DNA from 3 places in the Streptomyces sp. NPDC107454 genome. Region 2 is predicted to be linked to each of the others. Evidence: riboswitches for the same ligand, from Rfam matches in the RefSeq annotation. Region 2 holds a riboswitch; each other region holds the start of a gene.
What was found. A riboswitch is a leader RNA that binds a small molecule or an ion and turns the genes downstream of it on or off. The one in region 2 is predicted to bind glycine.

Region 1 (9,620 bases), on a different contig from region 2:
TACCCCCATCACGGCAGCGCGGCCGATCACATTCCGCAGCGGCCGACAGCGGTGTCTGGTGAGTCCGGTGAGGGCGGGGCGGCTGCCGAGGAGATCGGCTACCGCGGTCCTACGGCGTGTGCCGCCGCGGGCATCACCTACCGGCAGTTGGACTACTGGGCCAGGACAGGTCTGGTGGAACCGAGCGTGCGGCCCGCCTATGGGTCGGGGACCCAGCGGCTCTACAGCTTCCGGGATGTCGTCGTCCTGAAGATCGTGAAGCGGTTCCTCGACACGGGAGTGTCGTTGCAGAACATCCGCACCACGGTCCAGCACCTCAGGGAACGCGGCTTCCGGGACCTGGAGCGGATGACGCTGATGAGCGATGGCGCGACCGTCTACGAATGCTCCTCGCCCGACGAGGTCCACGCCCTGTTGCAGGGCGGTCAGGGCGTCTTCGGGATCGCCGTGGGCGTGGTGTGGCGGGACGTCGAGAGCGCGCTCTCGCAGTTGCACGGGGAGCGTGTGGACACGGGCGAGACGCTCGTCGGGCACAACCCGACGGACGAGCTGGCGCGCCGGCGCAATCGGGCCGTCTGAGGTCCGCAGCGGCATTGTCAGTGGCGTAGGGCAGCATCGGACATGTGAGAACCGCGCCTACGATCCTGCATCTCGACATGGATGCCTTCTTCGCCTCGGCGGAGCAGGCGTCCAAGCCGAGCCTGCGCGGGAAGGCCGTCGTCGTGGGCGGGCTCGGACCCCGCGGAGTCGTCTCGACCGCCTCGTACGAGGCGCGGGTCTTCGGGGTGCACTCGGCGATGCCCATGGCCCAGGCGCGGCGGCTGGCGCCGAACGCCGCGTATCTCGTGCCCCGCTTCACGCTCTACCGGGAGGTCAGCGAGCAGGTGATGGGGCTGCTGGGGGCGTTGTCGCCGCTGGTGGAGCCGCTGAGCCTGGACGAGGCGTTCGTCGATCTGGAGGCGGGGGAAGCGGCCTGGGACGAGGCTTCCGCGCGGCTGGTCGGGGCGAAGCTGCGCGCGGACATCCGGGCCGTCACGGGGCTGACGGGTTCGGTGGGGCTCGCCGCGTCCAAGATGCTCGCCAAGATCGCTTCGGAGCAGGCGAAGCCCGACGGTCTCGTGGTCATAGAACCTGGGACGGAGCGCGCGCTGCTGGGGCCGATGTCGGTGCGGACGCTGCCGGGTGTCGGGCCCGCGACCGGGGACCATCTGCGCCGGGCCGGGATCACCACGGTCGACGAGATCGCCGAAGCGGGCGAGGACGAACTCGTGCGGCTGGTGGGGAAGGCGCACGGGCACGCGCTGTACGCGATGGCGCTGGCGCACGACGAGCGGCCCGTGGTGGCCGAGCGGGAGACGAAGTCCGTGTCGGTGGAGGACACGTACGACGTGGACATCCACGACCGGATGCGGGTCGGCATGGAGGTCCAGCGGCTCGCCGACCGGTGTGTGCGGCGGTTGCGGGATGCGGGGCTGTCCGGGCGGACCATCGTGCTGAAGGTGCGGAGGTACGACTTCTCGACGCTGACCCGGTCGGAGACGCTGCGCGGGCCGACGGACGACCCCGGTGTCGTACGGGAGGCTGCCGCGCGGCTTCTGGAGGCGGTGGACACGACCGGGGGCGTGCGGCTGCTGGGGGTCGGCGTCTCGGGGCTCGCGGACTACACGCAGGAGGACCTGTTCGCCCAGGCCCAGGCTCAGGCGCAAGCGGAGGCGGAGTCCGCCGCGGGGGAGGCGGCGGTGCTGGAGCATCCGGACGAGGAGGGGGCGGGGGAAGTGGCTGCCGAGCAGACGCCGCCTGCCGAGCGCCGGTGGCCTGCGGGGCATGACGTGCGGCATGCGGAGTACGGGCACGGATGGGTGCAGGGGAGTGGGCTCGGGAGGGTGACCGTGCGGTTCGAGACGCCTTACTCCGAGCCGGGGCGCGTGCGGACGTTTCGTACGGATGATGTCGCGTTGGAGTCGGCTGATCCGTTGCCGTTGGTGAGGGGGGCCGTGTGCGATCGCCGTGGGGGGTGAGGTCGGTTCGGCCGTCGCGGGTTGTTCGTGGCGGGCCGCGCAGTTCCCCGCGCCCCTCGCGGGGCGCGTCGGCGGGGCCCGATCCGAGAAGTCACCCCTCGTCCGTGCCTGCCAGGCGGCCGAAGTCGCGGTCCGGGGGTGGGGGCGGGGGCGTCACGTCCAGGCCGTAGTGGTGGTAGAGCTGGAGTTCCTGTTCGGGAGAGAGGTGGCGGCCCACGCCGAAGTCGGGGGCGTCCTTGATCAGGGCGCGGTCGAAGGGGACACGCAGGGTGCCCTCGACGACTTCGCTGGGCTCCAGCGGGACGAAGGCGTCCCTGCTGAACAGGCCCGTCCGTATGGCGGCCCACTCCGGGACGCCGGTCGCGTCGTCGAGATAGACCTCGTCGACCGTGCCGATTTTGGCGCCGTTGCGGTCGAGCGCCTTGCGGCCGATCAGGTTGCGCGGATCGATGTCGGTCTGCACGGTCCCTCCACTCGCTAGCAACTCATCCGTAAGCACTACAAAAGAGCACATTCGGGAAGGTGGCCACTCGAAAGCTCGTGCGTTCTCCTCGCTGGTAGGCTGGCAAGCGGCTGCTGACCCCGTGCGGGAGAGTCCTCCAGACATCATCGGAGGCGCCGAAGGAGCAAATCCTCCCCGGAATCTCTCAGGCACACGTACCGCACGGACGAGGTCACTCTGGAAAGCAGGGCGGGTGTCGAAGGCCTCCGCCCTCACCGACGGTGAAAGCCGGGTCGCAGCGAGCGGGCGGGCCGGTGAAGCTCTCAGGTTGAGATGACAGAGGGGGAGGCCGTCGGGGTACCCGCGCCGTGGTGCCCCTCGAAGGTCGTGTCAGACCAGGAGGCCTCCGCAATGACCGCCCATCGCATTCCGCTCTCCGAGCTCGAACAGGGAATCCCCTTCGAGCAGCGCCACATCGGGCCCGACCCCGAGGCGCGGGCCAAGATGCTCGCGCAGGTCGGGTACGGCTCGCTCGACGAGCTGACGGCCGCCGCGGTGCCGGACGTCATCAAGAACGCCGAGGCGCTGGAGCTGCCGGGCGCGCGCACCGAGGCCGAGGTACTGGCCGAGCTGCGCTCCCTCGCGGACCGCAACCAGGTGCTCGACTCGATGATCGGCCTCGGCTACTACGGCACGTTCACGCCGCCGGTGATCCTGCGCAACGTCATGGAGAACCCGGCCTGGTACACCGCGTACACGCCGTACCAGCCGGAGATCTCCCAGGGGCGGCTCGAAGCGCTGCTGAACTTCCAGACCGTCGTCGCCGAGCTGACCGGGCTGCCCACCTCCGGCGCCTCGCTGCTCGACGAGGGCACCGCCGCCGCCGAGGCGATGTCGCTGTCCCGGCGCATGGGCAAGAACAAGAAGGGCCTCTTCCTGGTCGACGCGGACACCCTGCCGCAGACCGTCGCCGTCATCGAGACCCGCGCGGAGCCGACCGGCGTCGAGGTCGTCGTCGCCGACCTGGGCGAGGGCATCCCGGCCGAGATCGCCGGGCGTGAGATCAACGGCGTGCTGATCCAGTACCCGGGCGCCTCCGGTGCCGTACGCGACCTGAAGCCCGTCATCGAGCAGGCGCACGAGCTCGGCGCGGTCGTCACGGTCGCCGCCGACCTGCTCGCCCTCACGCTGCTCGCCTCGCCCGGTGAGCTCGGCGCCGACATCGCGATCGGTACGACCCAGCGCTTCGGCGTGCCGATGGGCTTCGGCGGTCCGCACGCCGGATACATGGCGGTGCGTGAGAAGTTCGCGCGCAGCCTGCCCGGCCGGCTGGTGGGTGTCTCCGTGGACGCCGACGGACACAAGGCGTACCGGCTCGCCCTGCAGACGCGGGAGCAGCACATCCGCCGCGAGAAGGCGACCAGCAACATCTGCACGGCGCAGGTGCTGCTCGCGGTGATGGCCGGCATGTACGCCGTCTACCACGGTCCCGAGGGGCTGCGGACCATCGCGCGGCGTACGCACCGGTACGCCACGATCCTCGCCGCGGGCCTGACGGCCGGCGGGGTCGAGGTGGTGCACGGCGCCTACTTCGACACGCTGACCGCGCGGGTGCCGGGCCGCGCCGCCGAGGTCGTGGCGGGCGCGCGCGACGGAGGTGTCAACCTCCACCTCGTCGACGCCGACCACGTGTCGATCGCGTGCGACGAGACCACCGCCCGCAAGCAGGTGGGCGCCGTCTGGACCGCGTTCGGCGTCGACGGTGACATCGAGGCCCTGGACGCCGTCGCCGAGGACACGCTGCCCGCGGCGCTGCTGCGCACCGACGACTACCTCACGCACCCGGTCTTCCACCAGTACCGCTCCGAGACCGCGATGCTGCGCTACCTGCGCAAGCTGTCCGACCGCGACTACGCGCTCGACCGCGGCATGATCCCGCTGGGCTCGTGCACCATGAAGCTCAACGCGACCACCGAGATGGAGCCCGTCACCTGGCCCGAGTTCGGCCAGCTGCACCCCTTCGTGCCCGCCGAGCAGGCGCAGGGCTATCTCACCCTCATCCAGGAGCTGGAGGAGCGGCTCGCCGAGGTCACCGGGTACGACAAGGTGTCGCTCCAGCCGAACGCGGGCTCCCAGGGCGAGCTGGCCGGGTTGCTGGCCGTACGCGGCTACCACCGGGCCAACGGCGATGACCAGCGCACGGTCTGCCTGATCCCGTCCTCCGCGCACGGCACGAACGCCGCGAGCGCCGTGATGGCCGGCATGAAGGTCGTCGTCGTGAAGACCGCCGAGGACGGCGAGATCGACGTCGAGGACCTGCGCGCGAAGATCGAGCAGCACCGCGACGAGCTCGCGGTGCTGATGATCACCTACCCCTCGACGCACGGTGTGTTCGAGGAGCACGTCGCCGACATCTGCGCGCAGGTGCACGAGGCGGGCGGGCAGGTGTACGTCGACGGCGCCAACCTCAACGCGCTGGTGGGCCTCGCCAAGCCGGGCCACTTCGGCGGTGACGTCTCCCACCTGAACCTGCACAAGACGTTCTGCATCCCGCACGGCGGCGGCGGTCCGGGCGTGGGCCCGGTCGGCGTACGCGCGCACCTGGCGCCGTACCTGCCGAACCACCCGCTGCAGCCCGCGGCCGGCCCAGAGACCGGCGTGGGACCGATCTCCGCCGCTCCCTGGGGCTCGGCGGGCATTCTGCCCATCTCCTGGGCGTACGTCCGTCTCATGGGCGGCGAGGGCCTCAAGCGGGCCACGCAGGTGGCGGTGCTGTCCGCGAACTACATCGCCAAGCGCCTGGAGCCGCACTTCCCGGTGCTCTACACCGGTCCCGGCGGGCTCGTCGCGCACGAGTGCATCATCGATCTGCGGCCGCTGACCAAGGCGACGGGCGTCAGCGTCGACGACATCGCCAAGCGGCTCATCGACTACGGCTTCCACGCGCCGACGATGTCCTTCCCGGTGGCCGGCACGCTGATGATCGAGCCCACCGAGTCCGAGGACCTGATCGAGCTCGACCGGTTCTGCGACGCGATGATCGCCATTCGTGCGGAGATCGACAAGGTCGGCTCGGGCGTCTGGGCGGCCGAGGACAACCCGCTGCGGAACGCGCCGCACACCGCCGCCGCGCTCGGTGGCGAGTGGAAGCACGAGTACACCCGCGAGGAGGCCGTCTTCCCGGCCGGTGTCTCGGCCGCGGACAAGTACTGGCCGCCGGTGCGCCGCATCGACCAGGCGTACGGCGACCGGAACCTGGTCTGTTCCTGCCCGCCGCTGGACGCTTACGAAGAGTAGTCACCCTCGGATACGCGTCGGGGCCGGTTCGGAGATCACGTCTCCGGGCCGGCCCCTCTCCATGTCCGGGCGGTGGTCACCGCCACCCGGTTGTGCGGCTCAGGCGGCCGTCATCACGTGCTCGCTGCCCTGGGGGCGGTGCGGGGCGATGATCTGGCCGTCGGGCAGGAGCTCACCGGTGTCCTCGAAGAGCAGAACGCCGTTGCACAGCAGGCTCCATCCCTGCTCCGGGTGGTGCGCCACGAGACGGGCGGACTCCCGGTCGGCTGATTCGGCTGTCGGACACGGTGGCTGGTGCTGGCACATGGATGGGATCTTTCGCTGGGATGAGAGATGAGTGGTGACTGTGGTGTCTTTCCCGCGGCTTGAAGTGCTCATGGCCGCCCCCCGGTGGCGTGTGTTTGGAACCCAGTGTTGCCCTACGGGCGTCAATCCGCAGGGATTTCGCAGCAGCGCTCCTCACAGGTTGGAGACGCGTCACCCGTGCGGACGGTTCAGTCCAACTGCACGGTCCCTTCGGGGGGTTCGCGGTGGCCGGATGGGGCTAGTCCGGTCGGGGTGGAGGGGGCGTTGTCCCTCGTACGAGCGCTGTGGGGCCCGAACGAGCGGACGGGTTCGGGCGGCAGCGTGCCCCGCGACCGGGACAACGGTAGCGGGGCACGGGGCGTTGCGCTTGGTGTGCTTCTCCGGGTGGGTGATCAGGCGGGCGAGCTGAGCAGTGGGGCGGGAGAGAGCCGGTGTGTGAGGACCGGGAGGAGTTCGGCGACGCGGTGCGGGCGATGCGCGGCGATACCGGGCGGCGCGGGCGCCAGCGGCACCAGGAGATCGGTGGCGGCCGGGTGCCCGGTGGCGCCGTCCGCGGCGCAGTCGCCGTGCAGCCAGAGGGTGAGCATGTAGAGCTCGGGAACGGACAGCAGCCGCGGCTGGTACGGCTGGCTCATGTTCTCGGCGTGACGCAGGGCGCGCTCGGTGGAGGCGATGTAGGGGCCTTCGAAGAAGTGCGAGAAGGCCCAGCCGTCGGCAGTGAGCATGGTGTCGGCCGCGGCCACCGACCGCTCGCCGCAGCGGATCAGGAAGCGCCATCCGGCGAGCCGGGTGGTGGAGGCGCCGGCCGGTGCGATGCGGTCCAGAACGTGTACGGGCAACGGGAGTTCGGGGGTGACGGGTCCCTGGGCCATGCGTAGGGACGGGGTGCGGGCCTCGCGGACTGCGGTGGGGGAACCGAGTGCCGTGAGGACGGTGCGCAGGGCGGGCGAGGGAGCCGGGGGGACATGCAGCGGCATGGTGGGTCGCCTCTCATTCGACAGGCACAGTGGCGCGAGGGCCGGGGCGGACGGCGCTGTCAGCTCTCGGGGTCGGAGGGGCGAGGGGTCTGGATCTGCCGACAGGATGTCGCCTGCCGCATGTCACCTCGACGACAGGACCTGGGACCGCGAGCGCCAACTCTCCGCCTCGTTTGCGGAGTTTATACGACACGTGTTCAGATGGTGTTTCATCTAGCTGTCCTGAATATGAAGAGCAAGGCGATATTCGGTCGACGAAACGAGACGTTCATCCCGATTCTGTGTCGGGGCCCGCCGGTGACCTCGGATTGCTTTGCCGGAGCGGTCGGCCGATTCTCGTCGGCGTTTTTCACGAGATCGTGTCAGGCTGAAACTGTGCTCTGGTTCATGCCCCGTGAATGTGCCTCCGGACAACGGGTACCAGGGTAGCGGTCGACGAGGCTGTAGAGGGCGTTATCGATCGTGTTGCCTGGGCATCATCCTCCGGGACGGCAGGGGCCGGAGGATCGGCCTGCCCATTCGAGGAGGGACGCTTCGATGGGAGAGAAGGTCGTGGCAGCGTCGTTCGACCTGTCCGATCGCCAGCACTACCGAGGCAAGCTCCGGGAGTGTCTGACGGGGCTGGCGCGGCTGCTGGAGGAGAAGCGGTTCGATCGCCCGAAGAATCTCATGGGACTGGAGATCGAACTGAATCTCGCCGGGCCCGACGGCATGCCCAGGATGATGAATGCGCAAGTACTCGAAAGGATTGCGAGCCGAGACTTTCAAACAGAACTTGCCATGTTCAACCTGGAAGTCAACATAGCCCCACATCGATTGGACGGGCGGGTATTCGACCGGCTCGCCGAGGAGCTGCACACGTCGCTCGCATATGCCCATCGAAAGGCCGGCGAACTCGACGCGGGAATCATGATGATCGGGATTCTACCGACGCTCGACCGTGACGACCTGGTCTCCTCGAACCTGTCGGACGTCGATCGCTACACCCTGCTCAACGATCAGATCGTGGCCGCCCGTGGCGAGGACTTCGTGCTCGACATCGACGGGGTGGAGCGCCTCGTCTGTACCTCGAAGTCCATCGCACCCGAGGCCGCTTGCACCTCCGTGCAGTTGCACCTCCAGGTCACCCCGGCGCGCTTCGCGGACGTGTGGAACGCGGCGCAGGCCGTTGCCGCCGTGCAGGTCGCGATCGGTGCCAACTCGCCCTTCCTGTTCGGCCGTGAGCTGTGGCGCGAGTCGCGGCCGCCGCTGTTCCAGCAGTCCACCGACACCCGCCCGCCCGAGCTCCAGGCGCAGGGGGTGCGTCCGCGCACCTGGTTCGGCGAGCGGTGGATCTCCTCGGCGTACGACCTCTTCGAGGAGAACCTGCGCTTCTTCCCGCCTCTGCTGCCCATCAGTGACGGGGAGGACCCCCTCGCGGTCCTCGACGCCGGAGGCATTCCCAGGCTCGCCGAACTCGTGCTGCACAACGGCACGGTCTACCGCTGGAACCGGCCCGTGTACGACGTCGCCGACGGAGTCCCGCACCTGCGCGTCGAGAACCGGGTGCTGCCCGCCGGTCCCACCGTCACCGATGTCGTCGCCAACGCGGCGTTCTACTACGGGGTCGTGCGTGCGCTCGCCGAGGAGGCGCGGCCCGTGTGGACACGGCTGTCGTTCGAGTCCGCGGCGGCCAACTTCGACGCGGCCTGCCGCCATGGCATCGACGCGCGGCTGGAGTGGCCGCGGCGGGGACGGTACGGGGGTACCACCGCGAAGGTCGAGGCCGTGCACCTGGTCCGTGACGAACTGCTGCCGCTCGCCGCGGCGGGGCTGGACGCGTGGGGCGTCGAGCCGGCCGACCGGGACTACTACCTGGGGGTGATCGAGGACCGGTGCCGGCTGCGTGCCAACGGTGCGACCTGGCAGGCGGCCACCTTCCACCAGGCGTTGGAGAAGGGTCTCGCGAGGGACGCCGCGCTGGCCGCGACCACCCGGCGCTACGGCGAGCTGATGCACCTCGGTGAGCCCGTGCACACCTGGCCGGTGGGACTGCCGGAGCCGGTACCGCTGGGCTGATCGGGGCGGCCCGGTCGTATCGGGGGTGTGGGGATGAGCTCCCCGAGTCGGTGTCCCCGATGCAGGCCTGTAGTGGGTGTGGTTGGGACGGATGGCCTGTCCGGGGGTTCCTGGACCGGGATGGCGTGTCTGTGGGTGCGTCGCTGCGCCCCCGGCCAGATGGCCTGCGGCGACGCCCCGGGCGGGCTGTGACGGTGGCTTTTTTCGGGGCGTCAGCCCTGGCTCTGGCTGCCCGCCGCCACGATGGCCCTGAGGATCACCGAGTGGATCTGCGTGGGGTCGTTGACCTGCTGGCCGGAGCCGCCCGTCGCCTTGGCGATCTCCTGGACCTCCGCCTTGTCGGCGTCCGGACCCACGGCGATGGCGATCAGCGGCACCGGGCGCTGTGGGTCGGTGAGCTTCTGCAGTTGGGTGACGAGGGCGGAGCGCGAGATGCTTCCCGGGTCCTGGTTGACGCCGTCGGTCAGCAGCACCAGCGCGTTGAACTTCCCCTTGACGTAGGAGGAGGTGGCCGCCTTGTAC
Region 2 (9,620 bases):
AACGACTCGCCTCCGCCGCGGAAGGTCACGACATCAACCCTCCGCGCCAGCTGGTCCCACAAGAGGCCAATGGGCAGCCTCTACGGCATTGTCATGATCCTGGATCAAATCCATATCTACTACGGTAAGGAATATGCCCGTGACAGCACTTGAGGTGATCGGGCTCAACAAGACATACGGTGATGCCGTCGCGTTGAGGAACGCGGAGCTGAAGGTCTCGCCCGGCGAGATTCACGCGCTTGTCGGTGAGAACGGTGCCGGCAAGTCCACGCTGGTGAAGGTCCTCTCCGGCATGGTGGTTCCCGACTCGGGCGAGGTCCGTCTCGACGGTGAGGCCATGAAGCTCGGCAGCCCGCGCATTTCGCGCAATGTCGGCGTTCGCACCGCCTTCCAGGAGCTCTCACTCCTTCCCAACCTCACCGTCGCGGAGAACCTGCTCATCGCGGAACTCCCCTCCCGTGCAGGCGTGGTCCGCAGCCGGGCCGTCGAAAAGCGAGCAGCCGAGATCCTGCGTCGTTGGGAGGTCAACGACATCGATCCAGCTATGCTCGCCGGCCGACTGCCGCTCAGCGCGCAACAGCGCCTGGAGATCGTGCGGGCCCTCCACCCAGAGCCGCGCATCCTTATCCTCGATGAGCCGACCGCGGCGCTGCCGGACACAGCCTGGATTTTCCGGCACGTCAGGGCCGCTACAGCGCGTGGTGCTTCGGTGCTCTACATCTCGCACAAGCTTGCCGAGATCGAGGAGCTGTGCGACCGAGGCAGCATCATGCGCAACGGTGTGATCGTCGGCGGGTTCACCAGGGACCGTTTCCAGCACGACGAAATCATCTCGCAGATGATCGGACGGTCGATCCAGGTGGCTTTCCCACCGAAAGAGTCCGCTACCGATCCCGGCGCGCCAACGGTCCTGAAGGCTGCCGACATATGTGTCGAGCCACAACTGCGAGGTGTCAGTCTCACCCTCAGGCGCGGCGAGATCCTCGGTGTGGCCGGTCTCGAAGGCCAGGGGCAGCGCGAGCTGTTCTACGCACTGGCCGGCGCGATCTCCATGTCCTCAGGGTCCGTCGTGGTCGACGGCGTCCCTGCGAAGCTGGGCTCCCCGAAAGCGGCTTTGAGGTCGGGTCCTGGTATTGCCCTGGTGCCGGAGGAACGCAAGCGTGAGGGAATCTTCGCCGACATGACTTCGGTGAAGAACATTTCGGTGCCGGCGCTGCCGAAGGTTTCGAAATTCGGGATGATCCGGCGGAGGGCAGAGCTCAAGACCTCGCGTGAGGCCGGGCGTGCGAACTACCTTCGAGAAGGCTTCCTGCGCAAGGATGTCGGACAACTGTCCGGCGGGAACCAGCAGAAGACGATCCTGGCCCGCACCGCTCTTTCCGGAGCGGAAGTTCTGCTGATGTTCGATCCTACGCGAGGGATCGATCCCGCGGCCAAACTCGAGGTGTACAGAACGCTGCGAAACGCCTCGGCCGCAGGCTGTTCGACATTGCTGTACTCCACCGAGATCCCGGAACTCATTGGTATGTGCGACCGCATTCTTGTTCTCTACGGCGGTCGTGTCGTCGCCGAATTGGAAGGCGACACGATGCAGGAGTCTGCGGTAATGGCAGCCGCCGTCGGCAGGCGAACGGCATCGCCACAGGCCTGGCAGCCGGCCGCGGAGGAAACAGCAACCGTGAGATCGGGGGAGGTTTCCCGGTGAATCAAACATTTTCCCTGTTGGGCCGGGGGCTGCGTAACGGCACGACCCGCGCCGTGCTCATTCTGGCTGTCTTCATGTACCTCTGGTACTACTACCAACTCGGTGGGCTCAACTCCTACCTCATCAACAGCTGGGTCGTACTGGCGCTTCCTTTGGTGGTCGCGTCGCTCGGTGTCACGCTCGTCATAATCTCGGGTCAGTTCGACCTTTCCGCTGCCGGTGTCGTGACCCTGGTAAATGTCCTGGTTGCCACGAAGTTCAGCGACAGCAATCCTTGGGTGGCGGCGCTGGTCATGGTCCTGCTCGGCACGCTCATCGGGTGTGTCAACGGGCTCATCGTGGTGGTCGGCAGGTTGCCGGCGATCGCGGTGACCCTGGCGAGCCTGATCATTCTCAACGGCGTGTCACTCATCCTGTTGCCCATGCCCGGTGGGCATGTTCCGCAGGGACTCATCGATGCGGTCAACACGCCGCAGTCGACCGTGCCGCGAGCCTTCATCGTGCTCGCCCTGCTGGTCGTGGCATGGCTGGTGTTCAAGCGCACGCGGCTTGGTATCTACATGTACGCCGTCGGCCAGGACGAGGAAGCAGTGCACTTGTCCGGTGTCTCGGTCCCACGTGTCCGGATCAGCATCTTCGCCATCGCGGGTGGTCTGTACGCGCTGGCCGGGGTCTTCATGTGTGCCGCCATTCAGTCCGCCGACGCATCGATCGGCTCCGCGTACCTCCTGGAGACCTTCGCCGCCATCGCGATCGGCGGGACCGCCTTCGCAGGTGGGAGCGGCTCGGCGATCGGCACCATCCTCGGCGGACTCACGCTGGTCTCCATTCCGAAGGTGCTGTTCGTGGTGGGTATCAGTGACTGGGCCCAGGACATCTTCACAGGAGTGCTCATCATCGTGGCTGTCCTGGTGGGTGCGGTCGCTGCTCGCAGCGAAAACCAGCAGGCCATGCTCCGAGATCTCGACCAAATTCCCGAGCCTGCTCCGCAGCCTGAACCTCTGGTTGGAGGAAGGCCGTCATGACGACGACAACGACCGACATCAACGTCGATCCCCCGCTCTCGTGGAAGGCTCAGTTGAGCTCCCCGGGGGTCGCCCGGCCTGTGATCCTGCTCCTGCTGTCGGTAGTCACCTTGTGTGTCGGCCACTTCTTCAGCGCCGGTCTGCCTTCATGGGCTGCGACAGCGGCCATCGCCACGCAGAGCCTGTTCCTGGCAGTGATCGCGTTCGGCCAGGGCCTGGTGATGCTCATCGGTGGGCTGGATCTGTCGATCCCAGGAGTCATCGCGCTCTCCGCCACGATCGTGGCCCTGTGGACTCGCGTCTACGGCCACGGCGTCGTCTCTGCTGTGCTGCTGGCACTGGCGGTCTCGGCGGTCGTCGGGCTGGTCGATGGTTACCTGATCGCCAGGTTCCATATCCCCGCGTTCATCGTCACCCTTGCAATGGGGGGCGTCTTGACCGGTGTGACGATCGGCCTCACCTTCGGGCGCAGATCCCCGGCCGCACCGCAGGTGATCGGCAATCTGTTCAGCGGCAGCGGCAAGCTGTTCGGGATCGGGATCCCCGTCTTCGTATTCATGATCGTCGGTGTGCTCGGGTACCTCGTACAGGCCAAGACACGGTTCGGGAGGACGGCCCACCTGCTCGGCAGCTCACGGGCGGCTGCCCGGCTTTCTGGTCTTCCTGTGCAGCGAGTCGAGGTCAGCGTATACGTCGTCGGTGCCCTCTCCTCAGGTATCGCCGGCATCATGCTTCTGGGGTTCTCGGAGAACGCCCAGATCAGTCTCGGCACTGAATGGCTGATGCCCGCCATCGCGGCGGTTCTCGTCGGTGGCACGGTGATCGGAAGCGGCTACGGCTTCTGGCAGGCGACCTTCTCCGCCTGCGTACTGCTCACCACGATCACCGTCGTCATCCAGGCCACGGGCTTCTCACAAGGTTGGCGACTCGTGCTCTACGGGTCCGTCGTGCTGCTGGCGCTCCTCCTCATGAAGGCCAGCAACGAAGGTCTGCGGAAGTCCATTCGCAGACATGCCGGCCGACGATCCTGACCGTTCACTCACTCCCTGTTGTCCTTCGACGCTTCGGTATGCCGTATACGTCGACCACATCGCCATGACGAAAGGTCAGGCAACCATGAAAAGAAGATGGTTTGGGCTTGCAGCGTCCCTCACTGCGGCCGTCCTCATGCTCGCGGGATGCGCGGGCGGAGCGGGTGGCGGTGGCGGCTCGAACGCCGCGGCATCCCGCTGTGTCCCCGACGGTGGCAAGGCGCCGAGAGCCGGCGGCAAGTACATCGTGTACATGAGCGCGCTCAACATCGGCAACGCCTGGCAGGAAGAGGCCGAGAACCTCGGCCTGGCAGTGGCGAAGATGAAGCCCTACAGCGACTGCGTCGAGGTCCGCAAGGAACTCACCGACCCCAACCCGCAAGCCCAGATCTCACAGCTCCAGTCGATGGTCGCTGCCGGCGCCGACGCCATCGTCACCTACCCCCTGTCACCGACGGCGATCAACGCCGCCTACCGCAACGCCTGCACCCAGGGCGTCACGGTCGTGTCGTACGACGCAACCGTCACGGAGCCCTGTGTCCACAACGTCTCCTACCTCACCTCGAAACCCGAAGGATCAAAGCACCCCTTCATGGGATACAACTCCATGGAGGGCCTGATGCAACTCCTCGGAGGCAAAGGCAACATCTTCGTTTCGCACGGTGTTGTGGGGACGTCGACCGACAACATCCACTACAACTCCGCAAAGGCCGCGCTGACGCAGTACCTCAATGCCAAGATCGTAACGGAGTACACCGGTCTTTGGGACAGCGCACAGCAGCAGAAGGAGACCGCCAAGGCGTTGGCCTCGTTCCCGAATGTCAGCGGCATATGGTGCGGCTACGGGGAGTCGGGCTGCGTCAAGGCACTCAAGGCGGCCGGCAAGCAGATCCCCGTGAGCGGTGAGACCTCGCAGTACTTCCGCGAGCAGCTCCTCAAGGGATGGCCGGGCATCAGCATCGGATCGCCCCCCGCCCAGGGCGGCATCGGTATGAAGGTCGCACTCGCGGTCCTCCTCAACGGTCCCCACGGCATCCCGATGGACATCGAGGTCCCCTACAAGATCGTCACGGGCAAGAACGTCAAGGTCTGCGAGCAGGACACCTACACCGAGGGATGCAACGTCTTCCCGCCTGGCAAGGTGGGCGATGAGGAGACGGCCGACATCTTCAACATAATGCTGCCGGAGTCTTCCCTCAGTGCGTCTCAGACCGGCAAGCCGCTCGCGGGGAAGAAGGCCGATCCTTACACGGCCGATTACCTGCGCGACTACGAGCAGGATCCAGCACACCGCTACGTGACCCGCACGGCATGTCCGAAGGGCTGGTCCAAGGCGAAGCTCCCCGAGGGCGTGGAGGGCTGTGCCAAGAGCTGAGAAGCCATCCGCTTGCAGTCGGCGCATGGAGGCAGAGCCTCACGGTAGCTCGGGGTCGTCGAACCCGACGAGCTGTTCCGGGAGGCCCTGTTGCCACACTCCTTCGTGCTCGCGGCTCGGACATGGCGGAGGCAGAATGGCAGATCGTCCGGGTCTGGCTTCCCGTTCCGGGGTCAGGGCAGGTTGACGGGGTTTCAGGTTCGCTCGTTCGGCCAATGCCTGCTCGGCGTCCCGCTTCTCCTCGAACTCGATGGGCCGAGGAAGTCCAGCCGTTCATGGATGCGCCGGTTGCCGAAGCCGTCGATGGCCCTGAGGTGAAACCCTCCCGCATTTGAAGGTCAGGCTTCGGGAGGTTTTCACCTCAGGGTCCGCCGATGTACTCGAAGAACACCAGGTTCGCCTCGGCCCGTGGTGGCGAGGACGTTGTCGTACGAGTCCCCGGCGGAGCCGACGATCCGCCAATTGCCGCTCTCAGCAGGCAAGTTGCGAACCTTGTGGATGGGTACTGTCAGCAACCTTCCGCGTGATGAATGAGCTTGGCGGGCTCGACGTCACGGAAGGCGAGGCGTTCTCCAGACTGGACAGCACCAGGTCCGGAACGACGGTGGCCATGGGTTCCCTCGCGCCTGAGGACGGCGTGCACGCGCAGCGAGTCGTGGATCCCGCCTCGTCCACCGGCGATCGATCATCCCCCGACAATGCCGAAATCCTTGCGTGCATTGTCAGATGACTGCGGAGCATGACCGAGCTCTGCCAGTGGGGATTGACGCAACTACCGCCTGACACTACGGTCAACTGCGACAACTCAATTACGCTGCTCGAACCGAAGCGGGAGAGCCCGCGCCATTGTGCGCGGCGCCGAAGGAGCAACTCTCCACAGAATCTCTCAGGCACAACTGCCGCTTCGGCCAGGCGACTCTGGAAAGACAGGACGTTTCGTCCTGCACCCGCGGTGCAAACCGCCGAACCGGCGGTGAAGCTCTCAGGTACCGATGACAGAGCGGGGAGGTCACCTTTCCAGTGCGCCGCGTTCGCGGTGCCCCCATGAGAGAGCCTCCCATCATGATCCCACCTGGGTTTTCCGCGTCCGGAGAGTTCGCTGCCCGTCACATCGGCATCAGCGACGCCGACCGGGCCAAGATGCTGGCCGAAATCGGTTACCCGACGCTGAACAGCCTCATCGACGCCGCCGTTCCGAGTGGTATCCGAAGCACCTCCGACTTGAACCTGCCCGCCGCCGCGACCGAGGCGGAGGCCCGTGCCGAACTCCTGGCGTTGGCGGGCCAGAACACTGTGGCCGTTGCGATGATCGGCCTCGGCTATCACGCGACCGTCACCCAGCGGTGATCAGGCGCAACGTTCTGGAAGACCCTGCGTGGTACACCGCCTACACGCCGTACCAGCCGGAGATCAGCCAGGGTCGGCTCGAGGCACTGATCAACTTCCAGACCATGGTGGGTGACCTCACCGGGTTGCCGACCGCCAACGCCTCGCTGCTCGACGAGAGTACGGCGGTTGCCGAGGCCGTCACGGCCATGCGCCGGGTCGCCCGCAAGAGCTGTCCCCATGTCCTGGTCGACCGTGACACCCTGCCACAGACCCTCGACGTCCTACGAACGCGTGCCGACGCGGCCGGTATCGAGGTCGTCGAGATCGACGTCGCCGAGCCGCTGCCCGAAGACGACTTCTTCGGCGTGGTGTTGGCCTACCCCGGCTGCTCGGGCGCGGTGCGCGACCTGCGCGAGGTGACCGCAGCGGCGCAGGCGCGCGGAGCGCTGGTCACGGTGACCGCCAACCTGAAGGCCCTCACCCTGCTCGTGCCGCCAGGCGAATACGGCGCCGACATCGTTGTGGGCTCGTCCCAGGGGTTCGGTGTCCCGTTGTTCTACGGCGGGCCGCACGCCGGCTACATCGCGGTCCGTGAAGGACTCGAACGTCAATTGCCCGGCCGACTCGTGGGCGTGTCCGTGGACGATACCGGCCGGCCGGCGTACCGTCTCGCTCTGCAGGCCCGCGAGCAGCACATCCGGCGCGACAAGGCGACCTCGAACATCTGCACGGCGCAGGTGCTGCTGGCCGTGGTTGCGTCGATGTACGCCGTCTACCACGGCCCCGATGGCCTGGCCGAGATCGCTCGACGGACGCACCGGTACGCCACGCTCATCGACGCGGGTCTGCGGGCGAACGGCATCACGGTGGTGCACCGTGAGTTCTTCGACACCCTGCTGGTTCGCGTCCCCGGCCGTGCTGGGGATGTCGTCGCAGCCGCGCATGACAAGGGCCTGCGACTGCGGCTGGTCGACGGCGACCACGTCGGCGTCTCCTGCTCCGAGGTCACGACGGTGGACCATGTCCACCTGGTGCTCGACGCCTTCGGCTGCGCCGGCAGTGACCTGGACGCCTTGGCTGACGGGACGGCAACGGCGCTTCCTACGGGGCTGCTGCGTATTTCTCCCTTCCTCACCCACGTCGTCTTCCACCAGCACCGCTCCGAGACCGCGATGCTGCGCTACCTGCGCAAGCTGTCCGACCGTGACTTCGCGCTGGACCGCGGCATGATTCCGCTCGGGTCCTGCACGATGAAACTCAACGCGACCACGGAGATAGAGCCGGTCAGCTGGCCCGGATTCGCGGACCTGCACCCGTTCGCGCCCCGCACGGACGCGGCCGGGTACCTGACCCTGATCGACCAGCTGGAGACATGGCTGGCCGAGGTCACCGGTTACGCCAAGGTCTCCATCCAGCCGAACGCCGGATCGCAGGGCGAACTCGCGGGCCTGCTGGCGATCCGCGGCTACCATCAGAGCAACGGCCAGGCCGGACGTGATGTGTGCCTGATCCCGGCGAGTGCGCACGGCACCAACGCCGCCTCCGCGGTCATGGCCGGGATGCGTGTCGTCGTGGTGGCGTCGCGGCCCGACGGCACGGTCGACCTGGACGACCTCGAGGCCAAGTGCGCCCAGCACGCCGACGACCTGGCCGCGATCATGGTGACCTACCCCTCGACGCACGGCGTCTACGAGGAGAGCATCACCGGGCTGTGCGAGTTGGTGCACGAGCACGGCGGGCAGGTGTACGTCGACGGCGCCAACCTCAACGCGCTGCTCGGGATCGCCCAGCCCGGCCGGTTCGGTGGCGACGTGTCCCACCTCAACCTGCACAAGACATTCTGCATCCCACACGGCGGCGGCGGACCGGGCGTCGGCCCCGTGGCGGTGGCCGAGCACCTCGCACCGTACCTGCCCACCCATCCGCTGCACCCTGACACCGAGCGCCGCGACGGGATCGGATCGGTGAGCGTCGCACCGTTCGGCAGTGCCGGCATCCTGCCGATCCCGTGGGCCTACATCCGGATGATGGGCGCAGACGGCCTGACCGAGGCGACCCGGACAGCCGTGCTGAGTGCCAACTACGTCGCCCGCCGCCTCGCACAGCACTTCCCCGTTCTGTACGCCGGCGAGGCCGGTCTCGTCGCGCACGAGTGCATCCTCGACGTACGCCCGGCCACCGCCGCCACGGGCGTGACGGTCGACGACATCGCCAAGCGGCTGATCGACTACGGCTTCCACGCGCCGACGATGAGCTTCCCGGTTCCCGGCACGCTGATGATCGAGCCGACGGAGAGCGAGAGCCTGGAGGAGCTGGACCGCTTCTGCGAGGCGATGATCTCGATCCGTGCGGAGATCGACTTCGTGGACACCGGCACGTGGACCCTCGAGGGGAGCCCGCTGCGGCATGCGCCGCACACCGCGGCCGCGATCGCCGGTCAGTGGACCCGGGCCTACTCGCGCGAGCGTGCCGTCTTCCCGGCGGGCGCCACACCGGACAAGTACTGGCCGCCGGTCGGCCGGATCGACCAGGCACACTGCGACCGCAACCTGGTCTGCTCCTGTCCGCCGCCCGAGTCCTTCGCGTCGTAACCCGACCGGTCACGGTCTGAGAGAGAACCAACATGTCCAAGAAGACACCCCTTCACGACGTCCATGCGCAGCTCGGTGTGTCGTTCACCGACTTCGCCGGCTGGTCCATGCCGCTTCGCTACACCTCCGAACTGGCCGAGCACCACGCCGTACGGAAAGCCGCCGGAATCTTCGACCTGACCCACAGGGGCGAGATCGAGCTGTCCGGTCCCGAAGCGGGCCGGGCGCTCGACCACGCACTGGTCGGGCGGCCGTCGAAGATCGCCGTCGGCCGCGCCCGTTACTCCATGCTGGTCCACGAGACGGGCGGCGTGCTCGACGACCTCGTCGTCTACCGCCTGGCCGAGGAGAAGTACCTCGTCGTGGCCAACGCCGGCAATGCACTGGTCGTGCTGTCCTGCCTGCGTGACCGGATCGACGGCTATCGCGCCACGATCAGGGACGCGTCCGGCGACTGGGCGCTGATCGCGGTCCAGGGACCGAACTCGCCGGCGATCGTCAGCGAACTGGCCGACGTGGATGTGGTGTCGCTGAAGTACTACGCGATCGACCCGGCACGGATCG
Region 3 (9,620 bases), on a different contig from region 2:
GGCCAGCGGGTCGCCCTCCGCCCGCAGCTGGCGGGCCGAGACGGCGGCGCGGCGGCGGACCTTGAGTCCGCCCGGCAGGATGCCCTCGCGGGCCATGCCCCGGGAGACGCACGCCTGCATCACGCGCCAGATGGCGAGCAGACCCTCGCGGATCTCCTCCTCGGTGCGCCAGGCCCGCTCGTTCTCCAGCATCAGGGCGGAGATCGACAGGCCGGTCTCCTTCGTCAGCCGCAGCAGCTCGTCGCCCGTGCGGAAGGGGTACTTGAGCACCGTGTCGTCGAGCTTGATGCGGTCCTCGCCCACCGCGTCCTCGTCGACCACGAAGCCGCCGCCGACCGAGTAGTACGTCTTCTCCAGGACGAGTGTGCCGGAGGCGTCGTACGCGAAGACCGTCATGCCGTTCGCGTGGTACGGCAAGGCCTTGCGGCGGTGCAGGACCAGGTCGTCGTCGAAGGAGAAGGAGATCTCGTGCGTGCCGAGGAGCGAGAGGCGGCCCGACGACTTGATCTGCTCCACACGGTCGTCGGCGCCCTCCACGTCCACGGTTCGCGGCGACGCGCCCTCCAGGCCGAGCAGCACCGCCTTGGGGGTGCCGTGGCCGTGACCGGTCGCGCCCAGGGAGCCGTACAGCTCCGCCCGGACGGAGGCCACGGAGTCCAGCAGCTCCTCGTTGCGCAGCCGGCGGGCGAACATGCGCGCCGCACGCATCGGGCCCACCGTGTGGGAGCTCGACGGGCCTATGCCGATCGAGAACAGGTCGAAGACCGAGATGGCCACGGGGACTCCTCACAACAGGGGTGGTGCATGGGGGCGGGCGCCGCGCACAGCTCCGATTCCAGTGTGCGCGGCGTCCCGGTGAATCGTACGTTCCATGCGAATTTCTGTACGAAAGTGAACTTTCGCAGGAACTGGTTCTGTACTACTTCAGGCCGGGGTACAGCGGGTGCTTGTCGGCCAGGGCGGAGACCCGGGACTTGAGGGACTCCACGTCGTATGAGGGCTTCAGCGCCTCGGCGATGATGTCCGCGACCTCGGTGAAGTCCTCGGCCTGGAAGCCGCGGGTGGCGAGGGCGGGCGTGCCGATGCGCAGGCCGGACGTGACCATCGGCGGCCGCGGGTCGTTCGGGATGGCGTTCCGGTTGACCGTGATGCCGACCTCGTGGAGACGGTCCTCGGCCTGCTGGCCGTCCAGCTCGGAGTTGCGCAGGTCGACCAGGACCAGGTGCACGTCCGTGCCGCCGGACAGGACGTCCACGCCCACGGCCTTGACGTCGTCCTGGACCAGGCGCTCGGCCAGGATCCGCGCGCCGTCCAGCGTGCGCTGCTGGCGCTCCTTGAAGTCGTCGGAGGCGGCGACCTTGAAGGAGACGGCCTTCGCGGCGATCACGTGCTCCAGCGGACCGCCCTGCTGGCCGGGGAAGACCGCGGAGTTGATCTTCTTCGCCAGCTCGGCGGTGGACAGGATCACGCCACCGCGCGGGCCGCCCAGCGTCTTGTGGGTCGTGGTCGTGACCACGTGGGCGTGCGGCACCGGGTTCGGGTGCAGGCCCGCGGCCACGAGGCCCGCGAAGTGCGCCATGTCGACCATCAGGTACGCGCCGACCTCGTCCGCGATCCGGCGGAACGCGGCGAAGTCCAGCTGACGCGGGTAGGCCGACCAGCCCGCCACGATCAGCTGCGGCCTGGACTCCTTGGCGAGGCGCTCGACCTCGGCCATGTCGACCTGACCGGTCTCGTCGTTCACGTGGTACGCGACCACGTTGTACAGCTTGCCGGAGAAGTTGATCTTCATGCCGTGGGTGAGGTGCCCGCCGTGCGCGAGGTTCAGACCCATGATCGTGTCGCCCGGCTTCAGCAGCGCGAACATCGCCGCCGCGTTGGCCTGGGCGCCCGAGTGGGGCTGCACGTTCGCGTGCTCGGCGCCGAAGAGCGCCTTGACGCGGTCGATGGCGATCTGCTCGACCACGTCGACGTGCTCGCAGCCGCCGTAGTAGCGGCGGCCCGGGTAGCCCTCGGCGTACTTGTTGGTCAGGACCGAGCCCTGGGCCTCCATGACCGCGACCGGAGCGAAGTTCTCCGAGGCGATCATCTCCAGGGTGGACTGCTGGCGGTGCAGCTCGGCGTCGACGGCGGCGGCGACGTCCGGGTCCAGCTCGTGCAGGGGCGTGTTCAGAAGCGACATCAGTCAGAAGTCCTTAAGAGCCGGAGAACTCGGTGTACTCGTCGGCGGAGAGCAGATCGGCCGGCTCGTCCGTGACGCGTACCTTGAACAGCCAGCCACCCTCGAAGGGGGCGGAGTTCACCAGCGACGGGTCGTCGACCACGTCCTGGTTGGCCTCCACGACCTCGCCGGTGACCGGCGCGTACAGGTCGCTGACCGACTTGGTCGACTCCAGTTCGCCGCAGGTCTCGCCCGCGGTCACCGTGTCACCGACCTCCGGAAGCTGGGCGTAGACGACATCGCCGAGCGCGTTGGCCGCGAACTCGGTGATGCCGACCGTCGAGACGCCGTCCTCGGCGACCGACAGCCACTCGTGCTCCTTGCTGTAGCGCAGCTGCTGGGGGTTGCTCATGGCCTGAATTCTCCTGTACGCGGGGGAGTGCGGATGAACGGGATGACCGAGTGGTCTTGGGATACGAGACGTGACACAGCGGCGTGCGTCACGTGGGCGCGCTGGACGGGGCCCTTTCGGCCCCGCAGCTCGGCCCCGAAGCTACTTCTGGCGCTTGTAGAACGGCAGCGCCACGACCTCGTACGGCTCATGGCTGCCCCGGACGTCCACGCCGACCCCGGCCGTGCCCGGCGCGGCGTGCGCGGCGTCGACGTACGCCATCGCGATCGGCTTGCCCAGCGTCGGGGAGGGCGCGCCGGAGGTGACCTCGCCGATCACCTTGCCGTCGGCGACGACCGGGTACCCGGCGCGCGGCACGCGACGGCCCTCGGCGACCAGCCCGACGAGGACCCGCGGGGGGTTCTCCTCGGCGCGGGAGGCGGCCTCCTGGAGCGCGGCACGCCCCACGAAGTCCCCCTCCTTCTCGAACTTCACGACCCGCCCGAGCCCCGCGTCGAAGGGGGTGAGCGAGGTGGTCAGCTCATGCCCGTACAGCGGCATGCCCGCCTCCAGGCGCAGCGTGTCGCGGCAGGACAGGCCGCAGGGGACGAGCCCGACGGGCGCGCCCGCGTCCGTCAGCGCCTGCCACAGCTTCTCGGCGTCGGACGGGGCCACGAAGAGCTCGAAGCCGTCCTCGCCCGTGTAGCCCGTGCGGGCGATCAGCGCCGGGACGCCCGCGACGGTGCCCGGCAGGCCCGCGTAGTACTTCAGCCCGTCCAGGTCGGCGTCGGTCAGCGACTTGAGGATGCCGGGGGACTCGGGGCCCTGCACGGCGATCAGCGCGTACGCGTCGCGGTCGTCGCGCACGAGGGCGTCGAAGCCGGCGGCACGCTCGGTCAGCGCGTCCAGCACCACCTGGGCGTTGGAGGCGTTCGCGACGACCATGTACTCGTCTTCGGCCAGCCGGTAGACGATCAGGTCGTCCAGGATGCCGCCGTCCTCCCGGCAGATCATCGTGTAGCGGGCGCGGCCGACGCCGACGGAGGCGATGTTGCCGACCAGCGCGTGGTTGAGCAGGGCGGCGGCCTGCGGTCCGGTGACCGTGATCTCGCCCATGTGCGACAGGTCGAAGAGACCGGCCCGGGTGCGCACGGCGAGGTGCTCGTCGCGCTCGGAGCCATAGCGCAGGGGCATGTCCCAGCCCGCGAAGTCGGTCATCGTCGCGCCGAGCGAGCGATGCAGGGCATCGAGCGCGGTGAGACGGGGTGCGTTACTGCTCATCGGTGGGGCTCCCAAGGCATGACGGCGAGGTCGTTCCTCCCCATCTGTCATCGGAACCTGAGAGGTTCATCACGACCCCGCGAACGGAGGTCCTGACTTGCACCTTGGGTGGAGCCACTGGACAGCGGCCCGCTTTTCAGATGTGCCTCGCCCGCGCGGTAACGGGGCCTGAGAGATTCAAGGGAGGGACTTGCTCCTTCGGCGCCCGGGTACCCGAAGGTTCCCGGAACTCTCCCGCGCGGATTCAAGCGGCCGGTATGCAGTTGGCGGGCACATCATCGCACGCGCCGTCCGATCATGGCAGTCCGCATCTGTAACCGGCCTGTGGCAGTCCGCGTACGGAAACGAGAGACACCGCGCATTACCTTCTCTTTACACTCGACGGGGATGGGACTCCAGACCCAAGGGGAGGACGATCACGGTGAACAGGACCACGGCGTACGCCACGACCTCGGGCCTCGCGCTGCCCGAGCAGCCCGGTGCCCCGGCCAGGACCCGGGAGACGTGCGGAGCGCTGCCGACAGCCGTGGTCCGCGACCTCAGAGAGCGCGCGGGACACTCTCCGCACGGTCTGCACTTCGCGGCGGCCGATGTCGTCGTGGTCACCGGATTGCCGGGCAGCGGCAAGTCCACCCTGATGCGCCGCGCCGTCGAGGGCCCGCGCATCGACTCCCAGGACACCCGGGACCGCTGGGACGGGCGGACGGGCGGCCGGCTGCCGTACGCCGTCTACCGGCCCCTCGTCCGCCTCGCGCACTACGCGGGCCTGCGTCGCGCCCTGCGCTCCGGCGCCGGGCTCGTCGTGCACGACTGCGGTGCGCAGGCCTGGGTGCGCCGCTGGCTCGCCCGCGAGGCCCAGCGCCGCGGCGGCACCCTCCACCTGCTGCTGCTCGACGTCACGCCCCGCACGGCGCTGGAGGGCCAGCGCGAGCGCGGCCGGGGCGTGTCGCGGTACGCGTTCGCCCGTCACCGGGGCGCGGTCGCCCGGCTGCTGCGCTCCGTCGAGCGGGGCGACCTGCCGGAGGGCTGCGGCTCGGCGGTGCTCCTCGACCGGGACGCGGCGGACGTACTGCGGCGGATCGGCTTCGGTGACTGAGAAACGGCCGCGAGTGGCCGAGAGCAGTCGAGCGGGGCCGTGAGCGGTCGGGAAGTCGTACTGGCCCACTAACCTTTCCAGCCAGAACACCAGAACAGTGGTTCACCGCAGGCGGTAGACAGGTAGACAGATGGACATCCCCGACTTCCCGGACTTCTCGGTACCGGCGTACCCGCAACCCGGCCCGCACCCCCACTCGCACGGCGGCTGGCCGGGCAACGAGCTGGAGGAGGTGCTCTCCGCGTCCCTCGGAGTGCCCTCGGCCGGCGGCCGCATCGTCGAGGTCCTCGGCCGCAGCTTCGTCTGGGTGCCGCTGCCCAACGGCGGCGGACCGCACGCGGGATCCCTCGACCTGCCCACCCTGGAGATCGAGGGTCAGGCGTACGTGCCGGTCTTCAGCTCCGAGGAGCAGTTCCGCCAGGTCGCCGGCGGCCATCTGTCGTACACGATCGCGCCCGCCGTCGAGTTCGCCCGCGGGCTGCCCCCGCAGGTCGGTATCGCGATCAACCCGGACGGGGTGGTCGGCGTACCGCTGCCGCCCCTCGCGGTCGCCGAGCTGTGCCGGACCGGGCGCACCCCGCTGGACGGGCCCACGAGCGGTGGCCGGGTGAAGCTCTACGAGCCCGACTGGCAGGACGATCCGGTGGACTTCTTCGCCGCCGCCTCGGCCGAGTTCACGGCGACGGGAGTCGTCCTGACCGCCCGCCGCTGCCTGGCCAGCATCGAGGGCGACGACCCGGTCATGTTCGTCGGGGTCGAACTCGCCGTGTGGGAGGGAGACCTCCGGACGCTCCCCATGGACGCCCTCGCCCGCGCCCTCGCCCGCGTCGCGGTCAAGTGGCCGGTGAACCTCGTCCTCCTCGACGTCGCCCAGGACCCGGTGGCCGACTGGATGCGAGCCCAGGTGCGGCCCTTCTACCAGCAGGCCCAGTAGAAGCGCCCCGAAAGGGGCGCGAGGCTGTGACCATTGTGCGGCTCCGCCGCGTGGGCGCGCCCGGCCACGAACGAGCCGCAGCCTCCCGACCACAACGGGCCCCGAGCTCTCAACGGCTCCCCCGGCGGAGCGCATTCGCCGCTTAAGCTGGTTTCATGGCTCGGCCGGGGTTCGGCCGAGGTGTTGGTCGACGTCATGATTTCTTCGCGAAGGGGCGGTTGAAGGTGAGCGCGTCGGGCACGGCCGCGGCCGGTCAGGTCGAGCACATGCTGCGCCAGGTGACGCCCGGGCGTTACGACGCCTACGAGGCGCTCCTTCGCGCGCTCGCGACCCCGTCGTCCGGCCAGGTGTGGATGCTGCTCTGGCACGGCCAGGCCGGCTCCCCGGACGCCCAGTACGGGAACATGGAGGTGGAGGGCTTCGGCTACGCGCCGTGCGTCACCTCCGCCCAGGAACTCTCGGCCAGCGGCTGGAACAGGTCGTACGAGGTCGTCGACGGTCTCGACGTGGCCCGCACCCTCTACCCCGACCACTTCGGGCTCTGGCTCAATCCGCACGCCCCGGGCGGCGGGGTCGGTATCCCATGGCTCGATCTGCGCAGAATCGCGGCGGGTCTGGAGCGCCAGCCCGCCGGTCCGCTGCGCATGTCCGAACCCGGCATCGAGATCCCGCAGTTCTACGCCCTGCTCACGCAGAACGCTCATCGCACCACCGCCGTGCGCTCGCTGCGCCGCGCCTGGGTGCAGCCGGCGCTCGGGGCGCCGTATCTGGCCATCGGGCTGGACGTCTACGACACTTCGCCGCCCGCCGTCGACTCGGTGCGGGCGATGATGCAGCAGTCCATCGGCGCGGTTCCGGACGGGCTGCCCGTGTCGACCGTCGCGATGTCGGACGAGTACGACCCGGTGGCGATGTGGCTGCGCGCCAACGCGCGGCCGTTCTACGACCGCGAGGCCCACGCGGCTCCCGCGGCCCCCGCCCAGGCTCCGATGGCGGGTGGGTACGGCTATCCACCGGCGCCCGGCGGATACTGATCCACCGTCCGGCGGACCGTGAAGGATCGGCACGGTACCTTCACCGCGGCTCTGCATTTCTTCGCGCGTAGATGGCAAGGGAACGTCCGGGTAATGCCCGTATTAACCTCCGGAGTCCCAACTGCCCCGTGTCCGACCCCCGTTACCCACCGTCCGGATAACGGAACACCCCTGTCAGCATCACGTTTACGCATCCATTCACCGTCAAGTCTGGCTACAGATCGCCGAGGCGTTGAAGACTCCCGCTCCAGGGGGTTTAGCCCCTGTGTACGACGGACTGATCACGCCGCTACAAGCGGCACGTGTGGGCCGGCTACCGCCGGTTGAGAGGGGTCCCTGCCACGATGACGGCACCATTGCACGAGCCGACCACGGACGCGGCACCGAGTGCGGCCGAAGAAGCGGCGGCTGCCGCCGCCGGCGACAAGGTCGTGCAGGGACGTTCCCTGGGCCGGATCGCCTGGGAGCGCCTGAAGAGGGACAAGCTCGCCCTGACCGGCGGCATCGTCGTGCTCGTCCTCATCGTGATCGCCCTGCTGGCGCCAGTGATCACCCACCTGCTCGGTCAGGACCCGGACACCTTCAACGAGAAGCTGATCGACCCTCTGTTCGGCACCCCCACGGGGTCGTTGGGCGGCATCAGCGGTGACCACCTGCTGGGCGTCGAGCCCGTCAACGGCCGCGACATCCTCGCCCGCATCCTCTACGGTGCCCGCGTCTCGCTCCTGGTGGGCTTCCTCTCCGCCGTCGTCGCGGTCGTCCTCGGCACCGTGCTCGGCATCCTGGCGGGCTTCTTCGGAGGCTGGGTGGACTCGCTCATCAGCCGCGTGATGGACGGCCTGCTGGCCTTCCCGCAACTCCTGTTCACGATCGCCCTGGTCTCGGTGATGCCGAACGACATGCTGGGCCTGTCCGGCTCCAACGTGCGTGTGTTCGTGATGATCCTGGTCATCGGCTTCTTCGGCTGGCCCTACATCGGACGCGTGGTGCGCGGCCAGACGCTCTCGATGCGTGAGCGCGAGTACGTCGAGGCCGCGCGATCGCTGGGCGCCGGGCGCTTCTACATCCTGTTCAAGGAACTGCTGCCCAACCTGGTCGCGCCGATCATCGTCTACACGACGATGATGATCCCCACGAACATCCTCACCGAGGCGGCACTCAGCTTCCTGGGTGTGGGCGTCAAGCCGCCCACCTCGTCCTGGGGACAGATGCTGTCGAGCGCGATCGACTACTACGAGTCCGACCCCATGTACATGGTGGTCCCTGGTGTGGCGATCTTCATCACCGTCCTTGCCTTCAACCTCTTCGGCGACGGCGTGCGGGACGCGCTGGACCCGAAGGCCTCCCGCTGAACTGCCGCACCCCAAGCGTCCCGTGGCACCAACACGGGGTCTCTCATCAAATCCGGAGGATCCGAGATCGTGACTACCCAACGCACCTCAGGGCGGCGTAAGCAGGCGCTTGCCGCCGCTGCTGCGGTCGCCGCACTGCTGACCACGGCGGCGTGCGGCGGCGGAGGCAGCGACGACAACAACGGTTCGAAGACCGGCGCCGCCGGCTTCGACGCCGCGAACAACAAGGTCGCCCAGGCTTCCCTGGTCAAGAAGGGCGGCACGCTGCGGTTCGGCGGTGCCCAGGACGCCGACTCGTGGGACACCACGCGTGGCTACTACGGCTTCATGTGGGACTTCGCGCGCTACTACAGCCGCCAGCTGGTCACGGGCAAGGCGGAGCCGGGCAAGGCCGGCGCCGAGCTCACGCCGGACCTCGCCACGGGTCTCGCGAAGGTCACGGACGACGGCAAGACCTACACGTACACCCTGCGTGACGGCATCACGTGGGAGGACGGCAAGGCGATCACGTCCAAGGACGTGAAGTACGGCATCGAGCGCGTGTGGGCGCAGGACGTGCTGTCCGGCGGTCCGACGTACCTCAAGGACTTCCTGGACCCCAAGGGCGAGTACAAGGGTCCCTACAAGGACACGTCCAAGGACAAGCTGGGCCTGAAGGCCATCACCACGCCGGACGACAAGACAATCGTCTTCCACCTCCCCAAGGCCAACTCGGACTTCCAGGAGGTGCTGGGTCTGGTCTCGGCCTCCCCGGTCCGCCAGGACATGGACACCAAGTCCAAGTACGGCCTGAAGCCGTTCTCCTCCGGCCCGTACAAGTTCGAGTCCTACAGCCCTGGCAAGAGCCTGACGCTGGTGCGCAACGCGAACTGGAAGCAGGCCTCGGACCCGGTCCGCAAGGCGTACCCGGACAAGATCACCGTCCAGTTCTACTCGGACGCCAACCAGCTGGACCAGCGTCTGCTCAACGGTGACCTGGACCTGGACATCAACCAGACCGGCATGTCCCCGCAGGGCCGCACCACCGCCCTGAAGGAGCACAAGGGCAACCTGGACAACCCGACCTCGGGTTACATCCGTTACGCGGCCTTCCCGCAGAGCGTGAAGCCGTTCGACAACGTCGAGTGCCGCAAGGCGGTCATCCTCGGCGCCGACCACGTCTCTCTGCAGACCGCGCGCGGTGGCCCGATCGCCGGTGGTGACATCGGCACCAACATGCTCCCGCCGTCCGTCCCGGGCGCCGAGGGCCAGAAGTACGACCCGTACAACATCGCCGGCGCCGACAAGAACGGCAACGTCGAGAAGGCCAAGGCGGCGCTGAAGGCGTGCGGCAAGCCGAACGGCTTCTCCACCACCATCGCGGTGCGGAAC

Region 1: linked by a shared signal. The riboswitch ahead of gcvP (aminomethyl-transferring glycine dehydrogenase) and the one ahead of gcvP (aminomethyl-transferring glycine dehydrogenase) in region 2 are both predicted to bind glycine.
Region 3: linked by a shared signal. The riboswitch ahead of gcvT (glycine cleavage system aminomethyltransferase GcvT) and the one ahead of gcvP (aminomethyl-transferring glycine dehydrogenase) in region 2 are both predicted to bind glycine.

Annotation. Positions count from the first base shown of each region.
Region 1 covers NZ_JBVJPA010000017.1:8,449-18,068, forward strand. Annotated here, with positions in the region: gene ACZ69M_RS37485 (MerR family transcriptional regulator) at 1-579, shown strand, start outside; gene ACZ69M_RS37490 (DNA polymerase IV) at 624-2,018, shown strand; gene ACZ69M_RS37495 (PRC-barrel domain-containing protein) at 2,110-2,481, opposite strand; glycine riboswitch at 2,596-2,691, shown strand; gene gcvP (aminomethyl-transferring glycine dehydrogenase) at 2,872-5,757, shown strand; gene ACZ69M_RS37505 (DUF5999 family protein) at 5,857-6,063, opposite strand; gene ACZ69M_RS37510 (hypothetical protein) at 6,456-7,040, opposite strand; gene ACZ69M_RS37515 (glutamate-cysteine ligase family protein) at 7,578-9,098, shown strand; gene ACZ69M_RS37520 (substrate-binding and VWA domain-containing protein) at 9,311-9,620, opposite strand, start outside.
Region 2 covers NZ_JBVJPA010000036.1:12,369-21,988, forward strand. Annotated here, with positions in the region: gene ACZ69M_RS49420 (hypothetical protein) at 1-128, shown strand, start outside; gene ACZ69M_RS49425 (sugar ABC transporter ATP-binding protein) at 140-1,705, shown strand; gene ACZ69M_RS49430 (ABC transporter permease) at 1,702-2,730, shown strand; gene ACZ69M_RS49435 (ABC transporter permease) at 2,727-3,761, shown strand; gene ACZ69M_RS49440 (substrate-binding domain-containing protein) at 3,742-5,136, shown strand; glycine riboswitch at 5,956-6,048, shown strand; partial or broken gene gcvP (aminomethyl-transferring glycine dehydrogenase) at 6,199-9,056, shown strand; gene gcvT (glycine cleavage system aminomethyltransferase GcvT) at 9,089-9,620, shown strand, end outside.
Region 3 covers NZ_JBVJPA010000011.1:61,662-71,281, forward strand. Annotated here, with positions in the region: gene ACZ69M_RS27740 (L-serine ammonia-lyase) at 1-777, opposite strand, end outside; gene glyA (serine hydroxymethyltransferase) at 920-2,182, opposite strand; gene gcvH (glycine cleavage system protein GcvH) at 2,196-2,573, opposite strand; gene gcvT (glycine cleavage system aminomethyltransferase GcvT) at 2,715-3,833, opposite strand; glycine riboswitch at 3,868-3,979, opposite strand; glycine riboswitch at 3,980-4,080, opposite strand; gene ACZ69M_RS27760 (AAA family ATPase) at 4,249-4,929, shown strand; gene ACZ69M_RS27765 (enhanced serine sensitivity protein SseB) at 5,060-5,863, shown strand; gene ACZ69M_RS27770 (enhanced serine sensitivity protein SseB C-terminal domain-containing protein) at 6,088-6,897, shown strand; gene ACZ69M_RS27775 (ABC transporter permease) at 7,242-8,249, shown strand; gene ACZ69M_RS27780 (ABC transporter substrate-binding protein) at 8,319-9,620, shown strand, end outside.